Regions from separate parts of the Lactobacillus sp. ESL0703 genome, predicted to be linked through region 1. Evidence: riboswitches for the same ligand, from Rfam matches in the RefSeq annotation. Region 1 holds a riboswitch; the other holds the start of a gene.
What was found. A riboswitch is a leader RNA that binds a small molecule or an ion and turns the genes downstream of it on or off. The one in region 1 is predicted to bind lysine.

Region 1 (5,551 bases):
CTGACTGACTTGTCTGCTTAGTTCAATCGTAGCTTGCGTGTTGTTAGAGCCAGTACCAACGATTACGGGCACGCGATTGCCTGTGATTTCAACAAATTTTTGGTAAAGTTCTAACTTTTCTTCATTAGATAAGGTAGCGACTTCACCAGTGGTGCCGCCAATAACGAAGCCTTGGCTGCCGTGGTCTAATAAGTAATTGACCAGTTCCTCAAGCCCTGAATAATTAATCGTGTCATCATCGTTAAACGGGGTGACGATAGCTGTTAAAATTTCTGCATCTTGTAATAACATTGTTAATCCTTTCTATTAATTGTGCTGCATTCGTCTTTTTAAAAAGCCAGTTACGGCTTGCACGCCAATTGGGATTGCTCGCTCATCAGGGTTAAAACTTGCTGAGTGCAGGGAGCCATGTTCACCGACACCTAACCAGAACATTGCCCCCGGGATATGATTAGTTAAATAACCAAAATCCTCGCCAGTCATTGCCGGTTCTGTTTCGACAAAGTTGACTTGGGGCGCTTGTTTAAGATAATTAATCAAATCTGCGGTTAAGCTTGGGTCATTTTCAACTGGAAAATAACCGCCTTGGTTAAAGTTAATCTTGATATCCGCGCCATAACTTGTGGCTATGCCGGCGGCAACCTCACGCAAGCGCTGCTTAATTAAAACAATCATTTCCTGAGTTAAACCACGAATCGTGCCTTCGATATGGGCATTACCGGCAATGGCATTACGGACACTGCCAGCAGTCATTTTGCCCAAAGTAATGACACCAGCCTTTAGTGGGTCAATACTGCGCGAAATAATGGTTTGCACTTGCGTGATAAATTGCGCGGCGGCAACAATCATGTCATTGGCATTTTGCGGGTAGGCAGCGTGACCATCTTGACCGGTAAAGTCAACGTTGACTTCGGTTGTTCCCGCAAACAAGGTACCCTGCCTAGTTCCAATTGTTCCTACTGGTAATTGTGGGGTATCGTGCAATGCGTAAATTTCGTCTAGGGCTAATTTACCGGTAAACAGCTGCTGGTCATAAGCGATTTTGGCGCCACTTTCACTTTCCTCGGCTGGCTGGAAGAAGAAGACTAGATTGTCTTGCGGCTGCTGGGTGGCAAAGTAGCTTAAAGCGCCAAGAGCAATCGTCATGTGCAAATCATGACCGCAGGCATGCATGACACCGGGATGCTGCGATTGGTACGGAAGGTTATTTTGTTCGGTAACAGGCAGACCGTCAATGTCTGCACGATAACCGATTGTCTTATCAGCATTTTTCCCTCTGACGTGCACCATAATTGCCGTTGGTAGTGCGGGACAAGTTTTAATCGTTAAAAATTCTTGTGGCAATTCATTAATTAGTTGCAGTAAGAATTTTTGGGTTGCCGTTTCTTTTAATGCCAGCTCGGGAACTTGGTGGAGCTGGTGTCTAATTCTGACTAACTCCTGTTCGGTAAATTCAGTCATGTCATCACAGCTTTCGCAAACTGGCTTCTAGGCCAGTTTTACTTTTGGTCTTGGTATCAACCTGCTTGATTACTTTGGCTGGGACGCCGGCAACAACTGTCTTAGGCGCAACGTCTTTTGTCACAACTGCACCAGCACCAATTACTGCACCTTCGCCAACCTCAACGCCTTCTAAAATTGCGGCACCTGCACCAATTAAGACGTTGTCGCCAATTCTGACGGGTTTAGCTGAAACCGGCTCAATTACTCCTGCCACAACGGCATTAGCACCAACGTGTACGTTTTGACCAATAATTGCCCGGCCGCCAATCACGGTTCCCATGTCAATCATGGTGCCGGCACCGATTTCTGCGCCGATATTAATTACAGCGCCCATCATAATCACGGCCTGCTTGCCGATTTTGACGTGGTCGCGAATAATCGCACCGGGTTCAATACGGGCATCAAGTTGCGTATAGTCAAGTAGCGGCACGGCGGAGTTGCGCGCATCATTTTCAACATGGTAGTGGGTGATTTGTGCTTTGTTTTTGGTTAAAAATGGCTGAACATCTGTCCAATTACCGAACAGAATTCCGATTTTGTCATCTAAAAATGCCTCAACATTTTCAGGGACAGCTAGACTTGCCAAATTGCCCTGTAAATAAACCTTAACGGGTGTCTTTTTAGGGGCATTGCTAATAAAATTAATAATTTCTTGTGCAGTTTGCTTCATGGCTTCTCCTCGTGTTACTTAAAGATAATTCAGGTCTAATCTGGTTAAATCGGCAAGCGTCTCACGTTTAACGACTAATTTGGCGTGACCGTTTTCGGCGAAAACAACGGCGGGGCGACCGACGCGGTTGTAATTGGAAGCCATCGAGTAGCCGTAAGCTCCTGTTGCCAAAATTGCTAAAATATCACCAGGCGCGCTTAAAGGCAGTTGTTGGTCTTTTGCTAAGATGTCGCCGGATTCACAATAGCGGCCGGCAATTGTCACGGTTTCGACTGGCCTTGCTTGGGGATTAGCAGCTAAGACTGCCTGGTATTCAGCCTGGTAAAGGGCAGGACGGATATTATCGCCCATGCCGCCATCGACGCTAACGTAAGTGCGAATACCGGGAATCTTTTTGCGGGCGCCGATTGTATAGAGGCTGTAGCCGGCTTCGCCAACAATGGAGCGACCGGGTTCGATCCAAACTTCTGGCAGCGTTAAATTAGTCTGGGCAATTTCTTTTCTTAGTGTTTGCACCATACTGTTAATAAATTCTTGTGGTGTTAAAGGCTGGTCCTGATTGGTGTATTTAATGCCAAAACCACCGCCAAAATTTAAAACTTGCGGCTGATAATGGTATTTTTTCTGCCACATGGCTGCAAGTTGTACCATTTTTTGAACTAGGGCGGTAAAGCCTGCGACTGCCATAATCTGCGAACCGATATGAGCGTGGTAACCGCGTAAGTTCAGTTTGGGATTTTGTAAGACTAACTGCAGTGCCTGTTCTGCTTGACCTGACTGAACATCAAAGCCGAATTTACTGTCAACTTGGCCAGTTTGAATGTAGCGGTGGGTATGCGCTGAAATACCGGGCGCGATTCGCAGCATGATATTGACCGGCTGCTTCTGCTCAGGCAGCAGTTTGTTTAATAATTCCAATTCGTAAAAATTGTCAACGATAATCGTGCCAACATGATTGTCGAGGGCTAACTGCAATTCCGCAAGTGACTTGTTGTTGCCATGAAAGCTGACGTTTTCCATTGGGAAATTAGCCTCAACAGCAGTCATTAATTCACCAGCCGAAACAACGTCTAAGTGACCGTCTTCTTGGGCAATAACTTGGTCGATGGCCCTAATTGAAAAAGCCTTACTGGCATAACTAATTGCGTATTTAACGCCGGCTTTTTTGAATGCTTTATGAAATTGTTGTAATTGCTGCCTAATTAGGCTGACATCGTAAACGTACAGTGGTGTACCGAAATCGCTAGCGAGATCGATTGCATCGCAACCACCAATTGATAAATGTCCTTGTGAATTAACGGTAACCAAGTTGATTCCTCCAAAATTAGCTAACAAAAAAGGTTCTTTTGTTTGCGCTGAAACAAAAGAACCGAATTAATATCTGGTATCAAATTGTCGGAAGCGCTCCGTAGATTTTCTACGACAGTCCATGACTTATTTGGCCATGGCCCAGCTGTTAATTCCTGCTTGTGAATTAACGCTTCGGCAGCTTCCCCTTTTAATTAGCGTCATAGTTTTAGCAAAACTCGACTAATTTACTGATGGTCACTGCAACCTCTTCGATTGCATAAATATTATATTTTTTTGAGAATAATGTCAATGATTTTAATTTAAAAATTAAAATGCTTTGCAAGCTGAAAAAAATATTTTCCTTGCAGATAAAAAAATAAATGCTAGAATTGCACCTAAACTCGCGAAAAGACAGACTAGATTTTTTACAAAAAGGATTTGACCCAAAATGAAAGTAGTTAAGTTTGGTGGCAGTTCATTAGCAGACGGCCCACATTTTGAAAAAATTATTAAAATTATTACAACGGATCCAGAGCGCAAAATCATTGTGACTTCAGCTCCTGGTAAGCGGGATGAAACTGATTGTAAAATCACGGATTTGTTAATCGATTATGCACATAAAACTATTGCTAATCAGAGTTTGACTGCTATTCAGCAGCAGATTTGGCAGCGTTATGAGGAAATCGGCAGTTATTTTTCTGTGTCAACTGAAAAAATGGCGGTATTAAAGCAAATTTTGCTCAATTTACCAAAAAAAGAATATCTAAATAATAATTATTTATTAGCAGAATTTAAGGCGCATGGTGAAATATTAAATGCACACCTATTAACGTTAATATTGCAACAATTAAACTTAAATGCCTATTTTGCAGGTAGCGGCGAATTAGGTATTGAAGTAACGGCTAATCCACAAGATGCCATGATTGTGCCGGAAACTTATGACAATTTGGCTAAATATCATCTGCCGATCGGCTATTTGGTTGTGCCAGGCTTTTATGGCCTAACAAAGAAGGGGCAAATCGCCACATTTTCGCGTGGGGGTTCGGATATTACCGGTGCTGTTTTAGCTCGCGGCTTTCATGCGCGGGTGTATGAGAACTTTACTGATGTTGATGCGATTTATTCGGCTAATCCAGCAATTGTCAGGCACCCAAAGGCAATCAGCAAAATGACTTATCGAGAAATGCGGGAGTTGTCATATGCCGGGTTTTCAGTTTTTCACGATGAAGCAATTTTGCCGGCGATAGCTGGTAGCGTGCCGATTAATGTCAAAAATACCAATCACCCTAATCTTAAAGGGACAATGATTGTTCCAGCAAAGGATTTTCATGCGCTGAACGTAATTACGGGAGTGGCAACTGCAACGCACTTCTCAGCACTGTACTTACACCGTTATTTGTTAAACAAAGAGGTTGGCTTTACCCTGAAGCTGCTGCAGATTTTTTATAAGTACCATATTTCTTACGAACATATGCCGTCAGGGATTGATGACCTGACCGTGATTTTTGATGATCGGCAGTTTACCGCTGGCGTTCGCGAAAAGATGTGCCAAGAAATTAGGACGCAGCTGCAGCCGGATAGCTTAGAGTGGATTGATGATTATGCGATTATCATGGTAGTCGGCGAAGGAATGCGCAATAAAGTTGGCGTAATGGCCAAAATTATTGAACCGCTGGCGGCACAAAACATTGGTGTTCACATGATTAATCAGGGTGCCTCACGGATTTCAATTATGCTGGGAACTAAACGCAAGGATGCTCCAGCAGCGGTTAGACAAATCTACAACAATTTTTTCACACAAGGAGCAAAAATAAATGATTAATATAGAAAAAGTTCATGGCTCGCAAAACAGCTTCTTTTTGCTAGACCAAACTAAATTAGTTAAGCCGCTGACAACTGCAGAATTACAGAATTTGGCAATTAAATTGACGGATGAGCAAACAGGGCTGCTTGGCGGCAGCGATGGCTTATTAGTGGTTGAACCGGCGACCACGCCAGCAGCTATCGCGCAAATGCGCATTTTTAACAAGGACGGTTCACAGGCATTGATGTGCGGCAATGGCTTGCGCACGGTTGCACGATATTTAA
Region 2 (5,551 bases), on a different contig from region 1:
ATCGAATAATAAAATTTCTGGATCCATTGAAATTGCACGGGCAATTGCGACCCGTTGTTGTTGCCCACCGGACAATTGCTTGGGGCGTGCATTAATGTATTCTGCCATGCCGACCTTTTTCAAGTTGTCGACGGCGACTTTGCGCGCTTCTTCTTTAGAACGCTTCAGGACCAGTTCTTGACCAACCATGCAGTTGGCTAAGACGTCTTTATTCTCAAACAAGTCGAATTGTTGGAAGACCATGCCGACCTTGGCGCGGTAGATATTGCGGTTATAGCCCGGAGCTAAGACGTTCTCACCATGAAAGTCGATTTCCCCAGCTGTTGGTTCCTCCAGCATGTTGATGCAGCGCAAGGTGGTTGACTTACCACCACCAGAGGGACCAATAATTGTAGCAATTTCGCCTTTTTTAATATCAAAGGAAATATCTTTCAATACTTGGTGAGTGCCAAAAGATTTTTGAATATGCTTTAAACTTAAAATCGTATCGTTTGCTTGCGTCATGATTTGTTAACCTCCGTCTTTTCGGTTGAGCCGACCTGAACTTGGTTGGCCATTAAATTATAGTTTTTATTACCTTCAAGGTGCTTTTCAATTAAATTAAAAATTCTGGTAATCGTGAAGGTCAGAATTAGGTAGATTACAGAAATTGTTAGGTAAGTTGGGAAGAACTTGAACGTTTGACTGGCAATCGTAGTCCCAACAAAGAACAGTTCGGAAACAGAAATAATACTTAAAACTGATGTGTCCTTGATGTTAACGATAAATTCGTTGGTAATGGACGGCAGACAGTTTCTAATAGCTTGCGGCAGAATAATGTGCCACATTCTTTGGTTATGGCTCATTCCTAGAGCACTAGAAGCTTCAAATTGACCTTTTGGCGTTGACATAATCCCGCCGCGGATAATTTCGGCTAAGTAAGCACCAGTATTAATCGAAACAATTACCAATGCGGCGATTGTCCGGTCAATGTTTAAGTGCCATAACTGGGCGATACCATAATAGATAACGGCAGCCTGAACCATCATTGGCGTGCCCCGGAAAATTTCAATATAAACTGATAGTAACCAATCAATAAACTTCAATGTCCATCTCTTGCCGCGGGTTGTTGGTGTTGGAATGGTCCGGATGACGCCAACGAATAGTCCAATGAAGAACCCGGCAATAGTACCAACTGAGGCAAGCAGTAAGGTCATGCCAATCCCGCTCATAATCATGCCGCCATATTGTTGCCAGATGGAGACAAACCAGTTTTGTTGTTTGCCCTTTTTACCCTTAGAATTATCGGTCTTTGGTTGCTGCTTAATAGCTGCGGTCATTAACTTTGTTCTTTTGGAATTAGGAATTGTGGCGAGAATTTGGTTAACTTGCTTGAGCAGCTGTTTGTTAGGCTTGGCAATTCCGATAGAAGTTACTGATTCTTCCTTGGTTGCGTGGAAGCCCGCCATTTTGTTGACAGGAATTGCCTTGATGTCGGGGTCAACCATTTTGAATGATGTGGCTTCGGTATCTTCGGCAACGTAACCATCAATCGTGCCTGAAATTAGGCTTTGGCGCATGGCAGCGAAGTCACGCATTGCCGGTTGCTTCTTGGCACCCTTTAATTGGCTGATTAATTGGTAGTGGAACGTTCCTTGTTGCCCTGTTAATTTGGCACCCTTAAAGTCACTTAGACTTTTGGCATTGGCGTATTTACTATTAGCTTTAGTAATAACGACAAAGGTGCTGCGTCTATAAGGCTGTGAAAAGTTAATGGCCTTTTCACGTTCGGCAGTAGGGCTCATACCAGCGATAATCAAATCGGCTTTGCCACTGGTTAAGGCTGGCAGTAATCCGTCCCATTCGGTCTTAAAGACGACTACTTTGCGGTGCAATTTTTGACCAATGATTTTGGCGATTTTGACATCGTAACCATTGGCAAAAGTGTGAGAACCATCAATTGGAACGGCACCGTTAGCATTATTAGTTTGGGTCCAGTTGTATGGCTGGTAGTTAGCCTCCATTGCGACTTTGAGGACACCGGTATCTTTAGCATAAGCTCGCGGAGACAATCCTAACGTGATTGCTAGCCCGAGCAAGATTGCAATGAAAGTAGATAACCATTTACTTTTTGACTTCATTTTAAAACCTCCAAATTGTTTTAAATAAAGCCAACACAATAAAAGCGTAAACCAAAAACCTCGCTGCGTTCGCAACGAGGTTACAATTAATCATATTTAGACAAATCATATAGCGCTCCCCGGGGACGAACCGGGACAGTCTGCAAGATATGCTCCTGCAGCCCAACAAAAAAGTGACGCAAATCAATTTTTTGTTTCGGCGGCAATTCTTCCGAGTAGTCATCATTGCGTTTGCGCGCTAGGACTAGGTTCGTAATTGTCGCGACCTCTATTGCATTGGAAATTATTTAACTTAGAGAGAATGATAGGCTAAAAATTACATCTTGTCAACTCAAGGCCTGATGATGATTAATAATGAAATATAAGATGAAGCGAGATAGTAGTTAATTTAAACTGCTGCTTGATGTGAAAAATGAATGATAGGCTCGTGGGCTTATTTGGTTAAGTATTTTTTGGCAAATTGTTCATAAAATTCAGTTGCTGCGAGGTAATCGGGAATATCAACGTATTCGTCGACTTGGTGGCAGCTGTCATTTCCGGGTCCAATGCTAAACATGGTTGGTGCCGACGGACTATTGACGAATTTAGATGCATCAGTGGTTCCTGACTCGGTGAATAAATTAACTGGGCGTTTTAGAATATTTTCAAGTAACTTTTGGGCTGCTTGGACGTATTCATCGTTTTCGTCACCAGAGACAGCTTCGCCCAAATAATCGTACTGCAATTCAAAATGATGCTGCGGCATTTGGTTGACTTCATTAATTACATCAGTCAATATCGCCTGAATATCTTTGACTGTATAAAATGGATTAATCCGAATATTGCCGCGGGCAACAACCTTGTCGGGCATACTGTTGACCTGATCGCCACCAGAAATCATCGTAATGTTGTGCAGCACAGGGCCTAATTTTTCATGAACTTTTGGTAAATGACGCAACTTTTGATTGGCTAATTGAATGAAGTCGGTCATATTGTCAATGGCATTGAGAACATTCAATTGGGCAGAGTGAGCGACCTTGCCGTAAGAGGTAACGGTGTAGTCAATGTCGCCGTTATTGGAATAAGAAATATCGAGGTTGGAGTCTTCGCCAATGACGATAACGTCCAAATCATCGATAAAACCTTCCTTAGTCAGTTCTTCAGCGCCCCATTGCCCAGTTTCTTCACCAACTGACATTAACAACCGCAATTCACCTGTTAACGGCACATTATCTTCAAGTAAAGACAGCAAGGTCCCAATCATTCCGGCTAATCCGCTCTTCATATCTGTCGTACCGCGGCCGTACATTTTGGTGTCATTATCGTATAATTTGCCGGAAAATGGATCGTCGCGCCAAGCTTCGCGGTTCCCTAGATTAACGACATCCATGTGTCCGGAAAAGCCGAGCTTGAAATTACCGTTGGTAGGTCCAATTGAAATGACACAACTTTCGCGGTCGCCTTGGTAGGGTACACGAGTGATGCGGACGCGATCGCCAAACGGGGCAAACAGCTTAACGACATAATCAACAACCTTTTTTTCGTGGTCGTCAATGGTTTCAATTTGGATTAAATCCTGCAATAACTTAATTTGTCTTTGTTTATCTAACATATTTTTCCCTTACTTTTACAGATAATTATTTGTCTCTAGTAGCAACCTGAACTTGGTTAGCCATTAAGTTGTAGTCTTTACTACCGTCAAGATGTTTTTCAATTAAATTGAAGATTCTGGTAATTGTGAACGTCAAAATCAGGTAAATTGCGGAAATTGTCAGGTAGGTTGGAAAGAACTTGAAAGTTTGACTGGCAATAGTTGAACCAACGAAGAACAGTTCGGAAACAGAAATGATACTCAATACTGACGTATCCTTGATGTTAACGATGAATTCGTTAGTGATTGACGGCAGACAGTTTCTGATAGCTTGCGGCAGAATAATGTGCCACATTCTCTGATTGTGGGTCATTCCCAAGGCACTGGCGGCTTCGAATTGGCCTTGTGGTGTGGAGATAATCCCGCCGCGGATAATTTCGGCTAAGTAAGCACCAGTATTAATGGAAACAATGATTAGAGCGGCCGCGGTACGGTCAATATTAATGTGCCAGAACTGAGCAATACCATAGTAGATAACGGCAGCCTGAACCATCATTGGCGTGCCCCGGAAAATTTCAATATAAACGGATAACAGCCAGTCGACAAACTTTAATGCCCATTTCTTGCCGCTAGTTGTTGGCGTTGGAATGGTGCGAATGATGCCGACAAACAGACCAATGAAGAACCCAGCAATAGTACCGACAGCTGCAAGCAGCAAAGTCATGCCAATCCCGCTCATAATCATGCCGCCATATTGCTTGAGCATGGAAATGAGCCAGCTTTGCTTTTTTCCGTTTTTGCCTTTCTTGGAATCAGTTTTTGGCTGCTCCTTGATGGCTTCGGTCATTAGCTTAGTTCTCTTGGATTTCGAAATTGTAGCTAGGACTTTATTAACTTGCTTGAGCAATTTCGGGTTAGTCTTGGCAACACCAATTGAGGAAACCATCTGTGCCTTAGTGACGTGGAAACCTTTCATCGGATTCAGCGGTACGGCTCTAATGTCGGGGTCAACCATCTTGAAGGAAATCGCTTCGGTTGAATCGGCAATATAACCATCAATGGTACCGGAAATTAAACTTTGCCGCATCGCTGAGAAGTCCTTCATATTAGGCTCTTTTTTAGCGCCAGGCAACTGGTTGATTAACTGATAGTGGAACGTTCCTTGTTGAGCAGTAAGGCGCGCACCCTTAAAGTCAGTTAGCTTTTTAGCATTAAGATACTTGCTGCCAGCCTTAGTGACAACGACAAAAACACCGCTCCAATAAGGATTAGTAAAGTTAATGGCCTTTTCCCGTTCTGGTGTAGGACTCATGCCGGCAATGATTAAGTCGGCCTTGCCGCTGGTTAAAGCAGGCAATAGCCCGTCCCATTCGGTTTTCATGACAACAATTTTTTTGTGCAGCTTTTTACCAATAATTTTGGCTATTTTGACATCATAGCCATTGGCATAGGTGTGAGAACCATCAATGGGTACAGCACCATTGGACTTATCGGTCTGAGTCCAGTTGTTAGGCGAATAATTGGCTTCCATTGCGACTTTGAGGACGCCATCATCTTTTTTGGCAGCACTAGCTTGATTATTATTCAAGCTAAGGCCACTAATTAAAGTGAAAACGACTGCGAATAACGCAACTAGCCATCTGGTTTTTGACTTCATTTTAAAACCTCCAAATTGTTTTAAATAAAGCCAATACAATAAAAGCGTAAATAAAAACCTCACTGCTAAATAGCAATGAGGTTACAAGTGATCATATTTAAACAAATCATATAGCGCTCCCCGGGGACGAACCGGGACAGTCTGCAAGATATGTTCTTGCAGCCCAACCGTGAATTTGCGCTGGACAAATTCACAGTTTCGGCG

Region 2: it holds a riboswitch for lysine, as region 1 does, so the genes downstream of both, PT278_RS05890 (ABC transporter substrate-binding protein/permease) here and lysA (diaminopimelate decarboxylase) in region 1, are expected to answer to the same signal.

The regions. Positions count from the first base shown of each region.
Region 1 is NZ_JAQTIB010000002.1:271,906-277,456, forward strand. Features, by position in the region: gene dapA (4-hydroxy-tetrahydrodipicolinate synthase) at 1-291, opposite strand, end outside; gene PT278_RS03780 (N-acetyldiaminopimelate deacetylase) at 307-1,461, opposite strand; gene dapD (2,3,4,5-tetrahydropyridine-2,6-dicarboxylate N-acetyltransferase) at 1,466-2,173, opposite strand; gene lysA (diaminopimelate decarboxylase) at 2,192-3,487, opposite strand; lysine riboswitch at 3,565-3,741, opposite strand; gene PT278_RS03795 (aspartate kinase) at 3,912-5,285, shown strand; gene dapF (diaminopimelate epimerase) at 5,278-5,551, shown strand, end outside.
Region 2 is NZ_JAQTIB010000003.1:176,936-182,486, reverse strand. Features, by position in the region: gene PT278_RS05895 (amino acid ABC transporter ATP-binding protein) at 1-504, opposite strand, end outside; gene PT278_RS05890 (ABC transporter substrate-binding protein/permease) at 501-2,120, opposite strand; lysine riboswitch at 2,223-2,399, opposite strand; gene PT278_RS05885 (ArgE/DapE family deacylase) at 2,554-3,711, opposite strand; gene PT278_RS05880 (ABC transporter substrate-binding protein/permease) at 3,737-5,347, opposite strand.